2 linked regions of the Aromatoleum petrolei genome follow. The protein of the gene in region 1 binds, or shares a complex with, the protein of each later gene. Links are inferred from orthologs where the notes say so. Each region holds a gene or a part of one and is shown in the gene's direction. Other genes may lie near its edges.

The links.
Region 2: the proteins of uvrA (region 1) and mfd are in contact, whole or in part, in a crystal structure (PDB 4DFC), measured with the Escherichia coli proteins. The link is inferred for Aromatoleum petrolei from one-to-one orthologs.

What each region holds. Positions count from the first base shown.
Region 1 is NZ_CP059560.1:2,068,976-2,073,814, forward strand. Bases 1,405-4,807 are described here. They hold uvrA (excinuclease ABC subunit UvrA), read left to right. Parts: upstream 1,405-1,772; coding sequence 1,773-4,607; downstream 4,608-4,807. Other genes in these bases: ToN1_RS09430 (MFS transporter), read right to left, coding at 1,405-1,638; ToN1_RS09440 (hypothetical protein), read left to right, coding at 4,719-4,807. Outside these bases: ssb (single-stranded DNA-binding protein), read right to left, coding at 1-429; more of ToN1_RS09430, read right to left, coding at 454-1,404; more of ToN1_RS09440, read left to right, coding at 4,808-4,839. UniProt on the Escherichia coli protein: The UvrABC repair system catalyzes the recognition and processing of DNA lesions. UvrA is an ATPase and a DNA-binding protein. A damage recognition complex composed of 2 UvrA and 2 UvrB subunits scans DNA for abnormalities.
Region 2 is NZ_CP059560.1:4,848,701-4,855,082, reverse strand. What follows is about bases 1,027-5,069. They hold mfd (transcription-repair coupling factor), read left to right. Parts: upstream 1,027-1,410; coding sequence 1,411-4,869; downstream 4,870-5,069. Other genes in these bases: ToN1_RS22210 (dienelactone hydrolase family protein), read left to right, coding at 1,027-1,352. In the rest of the region: amrS (AmmeMemoRadiSam system radical SAM enzyme), read left to right, coding at 1-597; more of ToN1_RS22210, read left to right, coding at 615-1,026; ToN1_RS22200 (NAD(P)/FAD-dependent oxidoreductase), read left to right, coding at 5,185-6,382. UniProt on the Escherichia coli protein: Couples transcription and DNA repair by recognizing RNA polymerase (RNAP) stalled at DNA lesions. Mediates ATP-dependent release of RNAP and its truncated transcript from the DNA, and recruitment of nucleotide excision repair machinery to the damaged site.

The sequences.
Region 1 (4,839 bases):
CTTCTGCGCGGGCGCCTGCTGCGGGGCCTGGCGCGCCGGTGCGGACGGGGCCTCGTAGCCACCGCCCATTGGCGCATCGCCACCGCCGCCACCCTGACGCGAACCCAGCATCTTCATCTCGTCGCCGCGGATCTCGGTCGTGTAGCGGTCCTGGCCGTCCTTGTCCTGCCACTTGCGCGTCTGCAGGCGCCCCTCGACGTAGATCTGGCTACCCTTGCGCAAGTACTGCGCGGCGATCTCGGCCAACCGCCCGAAGAACACCACGCGGTGCCACTCGGTCGCCTCCTTGCGCTCGCCGCTCTGCTTGTCCTTCCACGTCTCGGTCGTCGCCACGGTGATGTTGCAGATCGCGTCGCCACTCGGCGCATAGCGGGTTTCCGGATCGCGGCCCAGGTTGCCGATCAGGATGACTTTGTTCAGGGAAGCCATGAGGTTCTCCTCCGATGTTTCAGGTTAGTGTGCCGCCGACGCCGGCGTCACACGGCGGGCGGGCGGATTCATTGAGGCTGCCAGCAGCAGCCAGATCACGGCGAGCACGCCGCACACGAGGTTCACGGCGCCGCTGCCAAAGTGCTCGGCCAGCCAGCCCCCCAGCATGCCGCCGATGAACAGCCCGGCCGACTGCAGGGTGTTGTACAGGCCCAGCGCCGTTCCTTTCGCGTGCGCCGGCGCCACCTTGGAGATCCACGACGGCAGGATCGCCTCGAGTACGTTGAAGGCGACGAAGAACAACGTCAGCCACAGTCCCAGCGTCACGGCGCTCTCGCCGAAGGCGAAGAGTCCCGCCTGCACGATCACCAGCAGGGCGACCGCAGCGCCGAACACCTGCTTCATGCGGTTGCGCCGCTCCGCGACGATCACCGCCGGCACCATCGCCGCGAACGACAGCACGACCGCCGGCAGATAGACCTTCCAGTGCTCCGGCAGCGGCAGGTTCGCACCGCTCACCAGCGCGGCCGGCACCATCACCCACATCGCCGTCTGGATCAGGTGCAGCACGAATACCCCGACGTTCAACCGCATCAGCTGGCCGTCGCGGAACACCTCGCCGAACAACCCGGTCGGCGCGCGCGGCACTGGCGGCGCAGCCGGCACCACGTAAAGCACCACACCGATCGCCGCGGCCGCGAGGATGGCCGTCAGCCAGAAGATCCCGCTCATGCCAATCGCATTATACAGAAGCGGCGCCGCCACCATCGACAGCGCGAACACCAGCCCGATGCTGGAGCCGATCATCGCCATCACCTTGGTGCGGTGCTGGTCGCGCGTCAGATCCGCCGCGAGCGCGGTGACCGCCGCCGAGATCGCGCCGGCGCCCTGCAGCACCCGCCCCGCGATCACCGTCCCGATGTCGCTGGCGACCGCCGCGACGGCGCTGCCGATCACGAACAGCACGAGTCCGAACACGATCACCGGCTTGCGCCCGAAGCGGTCCGAGGCCACGCCGTAGGCCATCTGCAGAAAGGCCTGCGTCAGCCCGTAGGCACCGATCGCCAACCCGACCAGGGTCAGGTTGTCACCCCCGGGAAGCTGATGCGCGTGCACCGAGAACACCGGCAGGATCAGGAACAGCCCGAGCATGCGCAGCGCGAAGATCGCCGCAAGGCTCGCGCCCGCCCGGCGTTCTGCGGGGGTCATCGGATCGTGCTCGGGTCGGGCCATCGTTCTCAGGGCTGAAACAAAACGGCGATTCTAGCACCCGTCGCCCGCCGGTTTGGCTTGCGTCGACGTTCTCTCGTATAGTGGCGCGTTACCCTTCGTCAGCCCGCCCCATGGACGAAATCCGCATTCGCGGCGCCCGCACCCACAATCTCAAGAACATCAGCCTCGAGCTGCCGCGCAACCGGCTGACCGTGATCACCGGGCTGTCCGGCTCCGGCAAGTCCTCGCTCGCCTTCGACACGCTCTACGCCGAAGGCCAGCGCCGCTACGTCGAATCCCTGTCGGCCTACGCACGCCAGTTCCTGCAGCTGATGGAGAAACCGGACGTCGACCTGATCGAGGGTCTGTCGCCCGCGATCTCGATCGAGCAGAAAGCCACCAGCCACAACCCGCGCTCCACGGTCGGCACGATCACCGAGATCCACGACTACCTGCGCCTGCTCTACGCGCGCGCCGGCACCCCCCACTGCCCCGACCATCCCGAGCACCCGCTGGAGGCGCAGACCGTTTCGCAGATGGTCGACCACGTCCTCGCCCTGCCCGAAGACACGCGCCTGATGATCCTCGCGCCCGTCGTCGCCCACCGCAAGGGCGAGCAGAGCGACCTCTTCGCCGACCTTCGCGCGCAGGGCTTCGTGCGCGTGCGCGTCGATGGCCGCATCGCCGAACTCGACGCCATGCCCGCGCTCGAAAAGGGCCGCCGCCACACCGTCGAAGTCGTCATCGACCGCCTCAAGGTCCGCGCCGACCAGCGCGGCCGCATCGCCGAATCCTTCGAGACCGCGCTGACCCACGCCGACGGCCGCGCCATCGCGGTCGAGATGGACACCGGCACCGAACACCTCTTCTCCGCCCGCTTCGCCTGCCCGGTGTGCAGCTACGCGCTCGCCGAACTCGAGCCGCGCCTCTTCTCGTTCAACAACCCCGCAGGCGCCTGCCCCAAGTGCGACGGCCTCGGCCAGGTCGAATTCTTCGATCCCGCCCGCGTCGTCGCCCACCCCGAGCTCTCGCTCGCCGCCGGCGCGATCCGCGGCTGGGACCGCCGCAACCAGTTCTACTTCCAGATGCTCGCAAGCCTCGCCGACCACTACGGCTTCGACATCGACACCCCGTTCGGCGAATTGCCCGACGAGGTCCGGCAGGTCGTGCTGCACGGCTCCGGCCGCCACAAGATCGCCTTCCGCTACCTCTCCGACGCCGGACGCATGGTCGCCAAGGAACACCCCTTCGAAGGCATCGTCCCCAACCTCGACCGCCGCTACCGCGAGACCGACTCCACCGCCGTGCGCGAGGAGCTCGCCAAGCTCCGCGCCACGCAGGCCTGTCCGAGCTGCCACGGCACACGCCTGCGCACCGAGGCGCGCCATGTGCTCATCGGCGACCGCTCGCTGCACGAAGTCAGCCGCATGCCGCTGGGCGAATGCAAGGCCTTCTTCGACGGCCTCGCTCTTGCCGGCCACCGCGGCCTCGTCGCGGCCAAGATCGTCAAGGAGATCTCCGACCGGATCAGCTTCCTGATCAACGTCGGCCTCGACTACCTCTCGCTCGACCGCTCCGCCGACACCCTTTCCGGCGGCGAAGCGCAGCGCATCCGCCTCGCCAGCCAGATCGGCTCCGGCCTCACCGGCGTCATGTACGTCCTCGACGAGCCCTCCATCGGCCTGCACCAGCGCGACAACGACCGCCTGCTCGGCACGCTGCGTCAGCTGCGCGACCTCGGCAACACCGTCATCGTCGTCGAGCACGACGAAGACGCCATCCGCTGCGCCGACTACGTGGTGGACATGGGTCCCGGCGCCGGCGTGCACGGCGGCGAGATCGTCGCGCGCGGCACCCCGGCCGAGATCGTCGCGAGCGACGCGTCGCTCACCGGCGCCTACCTCGCCGGCCGCTACACCATTCCCGTCCCGAGACGCCGCTCCGCCCCCGATCCCGAACGCCACCTGCGACTCGAGGGCTGCACCGGCAACAATCTCAAGAATGTCGAACTGACCATCCCTGTCGGCCTGTTCACCTGCATCACCGGCGTCTCCGGCTCAGGCAAATCGACTCTCATCAACGACACCCTGTACGCGCTCGCCGCCCGGCACCTCTACGGCTCGACCACGGAACCTGCCCCGTTCAGCGCCGTGCACGGCCTCGACCACTTCGACAAGGTCATCAACGTCGACCAGAGCCCCATCGGCCGCACCCCGCGCTCCAACCCCGCGACCTACACCGGCCTGCTGACGCCCGTGCGCGAACTCTTCGCCGGCGTCCCGGACGCACGCGCGCGCGGCTACGGCCCCGGCCGCTTCTCCTTCAACGTCAAGGGAGGCCGCTGCGAAGCCTGCCAGGGCGACGGCATGATCAAGGTGGAAATGCACTTCCTGCCCGACATGTACGTCCCCTGCGACGTGTGTCACGGCAAACGCTACAACCGCGAGACGCTGGAGATCCGCTACAAGGGCAAGACCATCTACGAGGTGCTCGACATGACGGTCGAGAACGCCCTCGAATTCTTCCGCGCTGTCCCGACCGTCGCGCGCAAGCTCGAAACGCTGATGGACGTCGGCCTCGGCTACATCCGCCTGGGCCAGAGCGCCACCACGCTGTCCGGCGGCGAAGCCCAGCGCGTCAAGCTCGCGCTGGAGCTCTCCAAGCGCGACACCGGCCGCACCCTCTATATCCTCGACGAACCCACCACCGGCCTGCACTTCCGCGACATCGAACTCCTGCTCGGCGTACTCCACCGCCTGCGCGACCACGGGAACACCATCGTCGTCATCGAGCACAACCTCGACGTCATCAAGACCGCCGACTGGCTGGTAGACCTCGGCCCCGAAGGGGGCGACCGCGGTGGCCGCATCCTGTGCAGCGGCCCGCCCGAAGCGCTCGCTGCCCACCCCGACAGCCACACCGGCCGCTACCTCAAACGGATGCTTGCCCCACCGTCATGCGCCTGAATACAGCAACGTGGGTATTCGCGCTTACAATTTGAAGCGAAACCACCGCGAGTATTCCGGACAATACGGCGACCGCCGCGAGGCGCCGCCCGCAAAATCAAGGAGAAGCTCATGCCCGCAGTCCCGAATGACGTACAGGCCGTCTTCCTCGACCGCATCGAACGTCGCGTCAAGATCCTGAAGACCCTTCTGGACGCCGGCCTGGGCGTCTATCAAGCGGCGGAGGAGCCGC
Region 2 (6,382 bases), 2.8 Mb from region 1 along the record:
CGGCCCGATTTCTACGCCCACATGGACGCCGCCAACGTCGACCTCAAGGCCTTCACGGACGATTTCTACGTCAAGGAGTGCGGCGCACATCTGCAGCCGGTGCTCGACACGCTCAAGTGGCTGGTGCACGACAGCGATGTCTGGGTGGAGATCACGACGCTGCTGATTCCGGGGCTCAACGACTCGGAAGACGAGATTCGCGCGCTGTCGCAGTGGGTCGCGAAGGAGCTGGGCAGTGAAGTACCGCTGCATTTTTCCGCCTTCCATCCCGACTACAAGCTCACCGACATTCCGCCCACCCCGCCTGCGACGCTGACACGCGCCCGCCGCATCGCGCTCGCGGAGGGGCTGAAGCACGTCTACACCGGCAACGTGCATGACCGCGAAGGCGGCGTCACGCACTGCACGCACTGCGGCGCGGCGGTCATCGAGCGCGACTGGTACGAGATCCTCGATTACGCCCTCGACGACAAGGGCGCCTGCCGCAAGTGCGGCACGGCACTCGCGGGCCGCTTCGGTCACTATTCAACGCCCTTCGGTTCGCGCCGCATTCCGGTCGCCATCCATCGCCAGCCCGCCACCCCCGCCAGAACCTGATCCGGACTCGCCCGACCGTGAAACTGCGAACCACTGACATCAGCATCCCCTTCGAGCACATCTGGCTCAGCGGCGAACTGGTCCATGCGCCCGACGTGGCCGGCCTCGCGGTCGTGCTGCGACCGGCCGGCAGCCCGTTCGCGCAGTCGCGCGACCTGCGCGTGGCGCGCGAGCTGCAGCGAGCCGGTTTTGCGACCCTGCTCATCAACCTGCTCACCGCCTACGAGGAAACGCGCGACCCGGACGCCCGCTTCAACGTGCCGCAGATGGCGAACCGGGTGGTGGCCGTGCTCGAATGGATCGACCATCAGCCGCCGCTCGCCGGACTGGGGGTGGGACTGGTCGCCTCGGACACCGCAAGCGGGGCAGCGATTCGTGCTGGATGGAAGGCTGCCGACCGACTCGCGGCGATCGTGTGCCGCGCCGGGCGGCCCGATCTCGCCGGCCTGACGCCGCTCAACACACTCACCGTGCCGCTGCGCATGGTGGTGGGCAGCGACGACCCGCAGGCCGACATGATCCGTCAGGCCGTCGAACACCTGCGCTGCGCGCACGACTGGCACGTGATCGCGGGGGTGTCGGACGGATTCCGCGAACCGGAAGCCATCGAACGCTTCGGCGAACTCGCGGCCGACTGGCTGCGGGAGAAACTACCCGCGCCCGGCCCGGTCGAGCAACGCATTCACGACGGCACCGCCGCTGGAACGGCATCGTGCGGAACGGCAGACCAATCCGCGTCGTCGCATCCCCTATAATTCGCCCCTCGTTTCCCCCTTCCCATACGTCCGTCTGCGGCCCGGCCGCAACAGCCCGATGTCCCGACCGCTCGACGCCCTGATTCCGCAGCTCGCCTCATTCGCCTTTCCGAAACCTGGCGCACGCCTTGACCTCCCAGCACTCGCCGGCTCCGCCGATGCGGTCGCCATCGCGCAGCTCGCCTCCCGCGGGCGCTGCCTGCTGCTGGTCACGGCCAACCCGCTCGACGCCCAGCGGCTGCAGGACGAGATCGCCTGGATCGCGCCGGGCCTGCGCACCCACCTCTTGCCCGACTGGGAAACCCTCCCGTACGAGAGCTTCTCGCCGCACCAGGACCTGATCTCCGAGCGGCTGTCGACCCTCTACGCGGTGAGCCGCGGCGAGGCCGACATCGTCCTCGTGCCCGCCTCCACGGCGCTGTACCGCATGGCGCCGCCTGCCTTCCTCGCGGCCTACACCTTCTTCCTGAAGCAGGGTGCGAAGCTCGACGTCGACCAACTGCGCAACCAGATGGCGGTCGCCGGCTACACCCACGTCACGCAGGTCGTCAGCCCCGGTGAGTTCTCCGTGCGCGGCGGGCTCGTCGACCTCTACCCGATGGGCGCGGCCCTGCCCTTCCGCATCGACCTCTTCGACGACGAGGTCGAGAGCATCAAGACCTTCGATCCGGACACTCAGCGCACCGTCTACCCGGTGCCCGAGATCCGCATGCTGCCCGCACGCGAATTCCCGATGGACGAGAAGGGACGCACGCACTTCCGCAGCCGCTTCCGCGAGACCTTCGAGGGCGACCCTTCGCGCGTGTCGCTGTACAAGGACGTGTCGAACGGCATCGCGCCGGCGGGCATCGAGTACTTCCTGCCGCTGTTCTTCGACGACACGGCGACGCTGTTCGACTACCTGCCGGCCGATGCCGCGGTGGTCCTGCACCGCGACGTTCCCACCGCGATCGACGAGTTCTGGCGCGACACGCGCTCGCGCTACGACTTCCTCAAGGGCGACCGCACTCGCCCGGTGCTGCCGCCCGAAGCGCTGTTCCTCGGGCAGGAATCCTTCTACGCCGCGCTCAAGGATCGCCCGCGCGTCCAAATCGCCGCGCCCGATGCCGGCGCCGAAGCCGCCGCGGCGGCGGCGCTTCCCGACTTGTCCGTGGAGCGCAAGGCGACCGATCCGCTGCACCGCCTCAAGGCTTTCCTCGAAGGCGACTGGGCCGGGAGCGGCGGTCGGGTGCTGGTGCTGGCCGACGCGCCGGGCCGGCGCGAGACGATCTCGGAGTTCTTCGCCGAGTACGGCCTGAAGCCTGCCGCAAGCGCGGACTTCGCGGGCTTTCTCGCGTCGGCCGAGTCGCTCGCGCTGGGAGTCGGCCCGCTCGCGACCGGCTTCCTGCTGCCCGACGCGAAGATCGCGATCGTCACCGAATCCGAGCTGTACGCCGCGACCACACGCACGCGCGCCCGCCGCGACGCGCGCAAGGCCGCGACGATGGAGGGCTGGCTGCGCGACCTCTCCGAGCTCAGACCGGGCGACCCCGTCGTGCATGAATCGCACGGCATCGGCCGCTACCTCGGCCTGATCCACATGGACCTCGGCGAGGGGCAGACCGAATTCCTCGACCTGGAGTACGCCAACGGCGACAAGCTCTATGTGCCGGTCGCGCAGCTGCACGTGATCTCGCGCTACGCCGGCGCCGACCCGGAGGCGGTCGAACTGCACCGCCTCGGCTCCGGCCAGTGGGACAAGGCCAAGCGCAAGGCCGCCATGCAGGTGCGCGACACCGCGGCCGAGTTGCTGGCCCTGTACGCACAACGCGCGGCCCGCGCCGGCCATCGCTTCGACTTCAAGCAGCACGACCTCGACGCATTCGCCGAAGGCTTCGGCTTCGAGACCACGCCCGACCAACAGGGCGCGATCGACGCCGTCATCGCCGACATGAAGTCCGGCCGCCCGATGGACCGCCTCGTGTGCGGCGACGTCGGCTTCGGCAAGACCGAAGTCGCCCTGCGCGCGGCCTTCATCGCCGTGGCCGACGGCAAGCAGGTCGTCGTGCTGACGCCGACCACGCTGCTGGCCGAGCAGCACTACCAGACCTTCTCCGATCGCTTCGCCGATTTCCCCATCCGCATCGCCGAGCTGTCGCGCTTCAAGAGCGCCAAGGAACAGACCGAAGCCCTCAAGCAGCTCGGCGAAGGCAAGGTGGACATCATCATCGGCACCCATCGCCTGCTGCAGAAGGACGTGCAGTTCAAGCGCCTGGGCCTCGTCATCATCGACGAGGAGCACCGCTTCGGCGTGCGCCAGAAGGAGGCGCTGAAGGCACTCCGGAGCGAGATCGACATCCTGACGCTCACCGCGACGCCGATCCCGCGCACGCTGGGCCTCGCGCTCGAAGGGCTGCGCGAGTTCTCGGTTATCGCGACCGCGCCGCAGAAGCGGCTCGCGATCAAGACCTTCGTGCAGCGCTGGAGCAAGGGCATCGTCCGCGAGGCGGTGCTGCGCGAGTTCAAGCGTGGCGGACAGGTGTACTTCCTGCACAACGAGGTCGAGACCATCGAGAACGTGCGCAACGACCTGGCGGAGCTCTTGCCCGAAGCGCGCATCGTCGTCGGCCATGGCCAGCTACCCGAGCGCGAGCTCGAGCGTGTGATGCGCGACTTCACCTCGCAGCGCGCCAACCTGCTGCTTTGCACGACCATCATCGAAACCGGCATCAACATCCCGACCGCCAACACCATCATCATCAACCGCGCCGACCGCTTCGGCCTCGCGCAGCTGCACCAGCTGCGTGGCCGCGTCGGGCGCAGCCACCACCAGGCCTACGCGTACCTGTTGACCGACGCACATGCGAAGCCGACAACGCAGGCGCAGAAGCGCCTCGAGGCGATCACGATGATGGAGGAGCTGGGTTCCGGTTTCTACCTCGCAATGCACGATCTGGAGATCCGCGGCGCGGGCGAGGTGCTAGGTGAAAACCAGTCCGGCGAGATCCAGCAGGTGGGTTTCAGCCTGTACACCGAGATGCTCAAGCGTGCCGTGCGCGACCTGCAGGCCGGCAAGGAACCGGACCTCAGCCAGCCATTGGAAGTCGTCTCCGAGATCAACCTCCACACGCCCGCGCTGCTGCCCAATGACTACTGCCCCGACGTGCAGGAGCGCCTGACGCTCTACAAGCGACTCGCGAACTGCGAAGCGGAAGACGAACTGCGCAGCCTGCAGGAAGAGCTGATCGACCGCTTTGGCGAGCTCCCGCCACAGACGCAGGCCCTGATCGAATCGCACCGACTGCGCCTGCTGGTGAAGCCTTTCGGTGTCGCGAAGCTCGACGCCAGCGACGCGCAGATCAGCGTGCAGTTCGGCCCCAACCCGCCGATCGACCCGGTCAAGGTCATCATGCTGATCCAGAAGGATCGCAGCACGAAGATGTCCGGCCCCGACCGCCTGATCCGCAAGGCGAGCCTGCCGAACCTCAAGCAGCGCGTGCAGGGCGTCCGGGAGCTGCTGGACGCCGTGAGGGCCTGATCCGCACGGTATCGCGCCCCGGCCTTGCACTCGCGCGGCCGCACAGCCCCGGGCGGGGAACCGCGATTTCGACGCTGACACACGCCCGCCGCGCTCAAGGCCGAGCCGAAAGCCGCATCGTCGCCTGCCCCCTCTTCGCTTTGTAACCCACATCACCGATTAAAACATTAGACTATTCTAATGTTACTATCGGTTCGTGCACGTCGGGCCCTTCGGGCGCGCCGATGCAGTCGGAGGGAAAGCGCAATCGCTGCCTCCCTCCGCCGCCGACAGACCCGGTCACCGGGCGCCCGCAATCGACAAACGGAGGAGACAATGGCTCACATCGTAATCATCGGGGCTGGCATCGGCGGCATGCCGATGGCCTACGAAATGAAACAGCTCGCGCGCCCGGGGGACGAGGTGACGGTGATCGCGAACACGGCGACCTTCCACTTCGTGCCATCCAACCCCTGGGTCGCCGTCAACTGGCGCAAGCGTGGCGAAATCGAACTCGAAATCGCTCCCTTGCTCGCCGCGCGCAAGATTCGCTTCATCCAGCAGGCTGCGGCCCGCGTGCATCCCGGACGAAATCAGGTCGAGCTCGCCGATGGCAGTTTCGTCGACTACGACTATCTCGTGATCGCGACCGGACCACGCCTCGCCTTCGAGGAGATTCCCGGCCTCGGGCCCGACGGGCATACGCAGTCGATCTGCCACGTCGACCACGCCACGACGGCGGCGGGCGTCTGGTCGGACTTCATCGCCGACCCCGGCCCCATCGTCGTCGGCGCCGTCCAGGGCGCCTCCTGCTTCGGGCCGGCCTACGAATTTGCGTTCATCATGGAAACCGACCTGCGCAAGCGCAAGCTGCGCGACCGGGTGCCGATGACCTTCGTGACCTCCGAGCCCTACATCGGCCACCTGGGGCTAGGCGGCGTCGGCGACTCCAAGGGCATGCTCGAATCGATGTTCCGCGAGCGGCACATCAAGTGGATCTGCAACGCCAAGGTGACGCGTGTCGAAGACGGCAAGATGTTCGTGACCGAGCACGACGACGAAGGCAAGCCGAAGAAGGAACACGAGTTGCCGTTCCGTTACTCGATGATGCTGCCCGCCTTCAAGGGCGTCGACGCCGTCTTCGGCGTTGAGGGCCTGAGCAACCCGCGCGGTTTCGTGCCCATCGACGCCTACCAGCGCAACCCGGCCTATCCGAACGTCTACGCGATCGGCGTGTGCGTCGCGATCCCGCCAGTCGAAACGACCCCGGTACCGATCGGAACGCCGAAGACCGGCTTCATGATCGAATCGATGGTCACCGCGACCGCGAAGAACATCCGCGCCGCCCTCGACGGCCACGAACCGGGCGAAAAGGCGACATGGAATGCCGTATGCCTCGCGGATTTCGGAAGTTCGGGCGCGGCATTCATCGCCCTGCCGCAGATCCCCCCGCGCAACGTCAACTGGGTCTCCGAAGGGAAGTGGGTGCATCTGGCCAAGGTCGCGTTCGAAAAGTACTTCATGTACAAGGTGC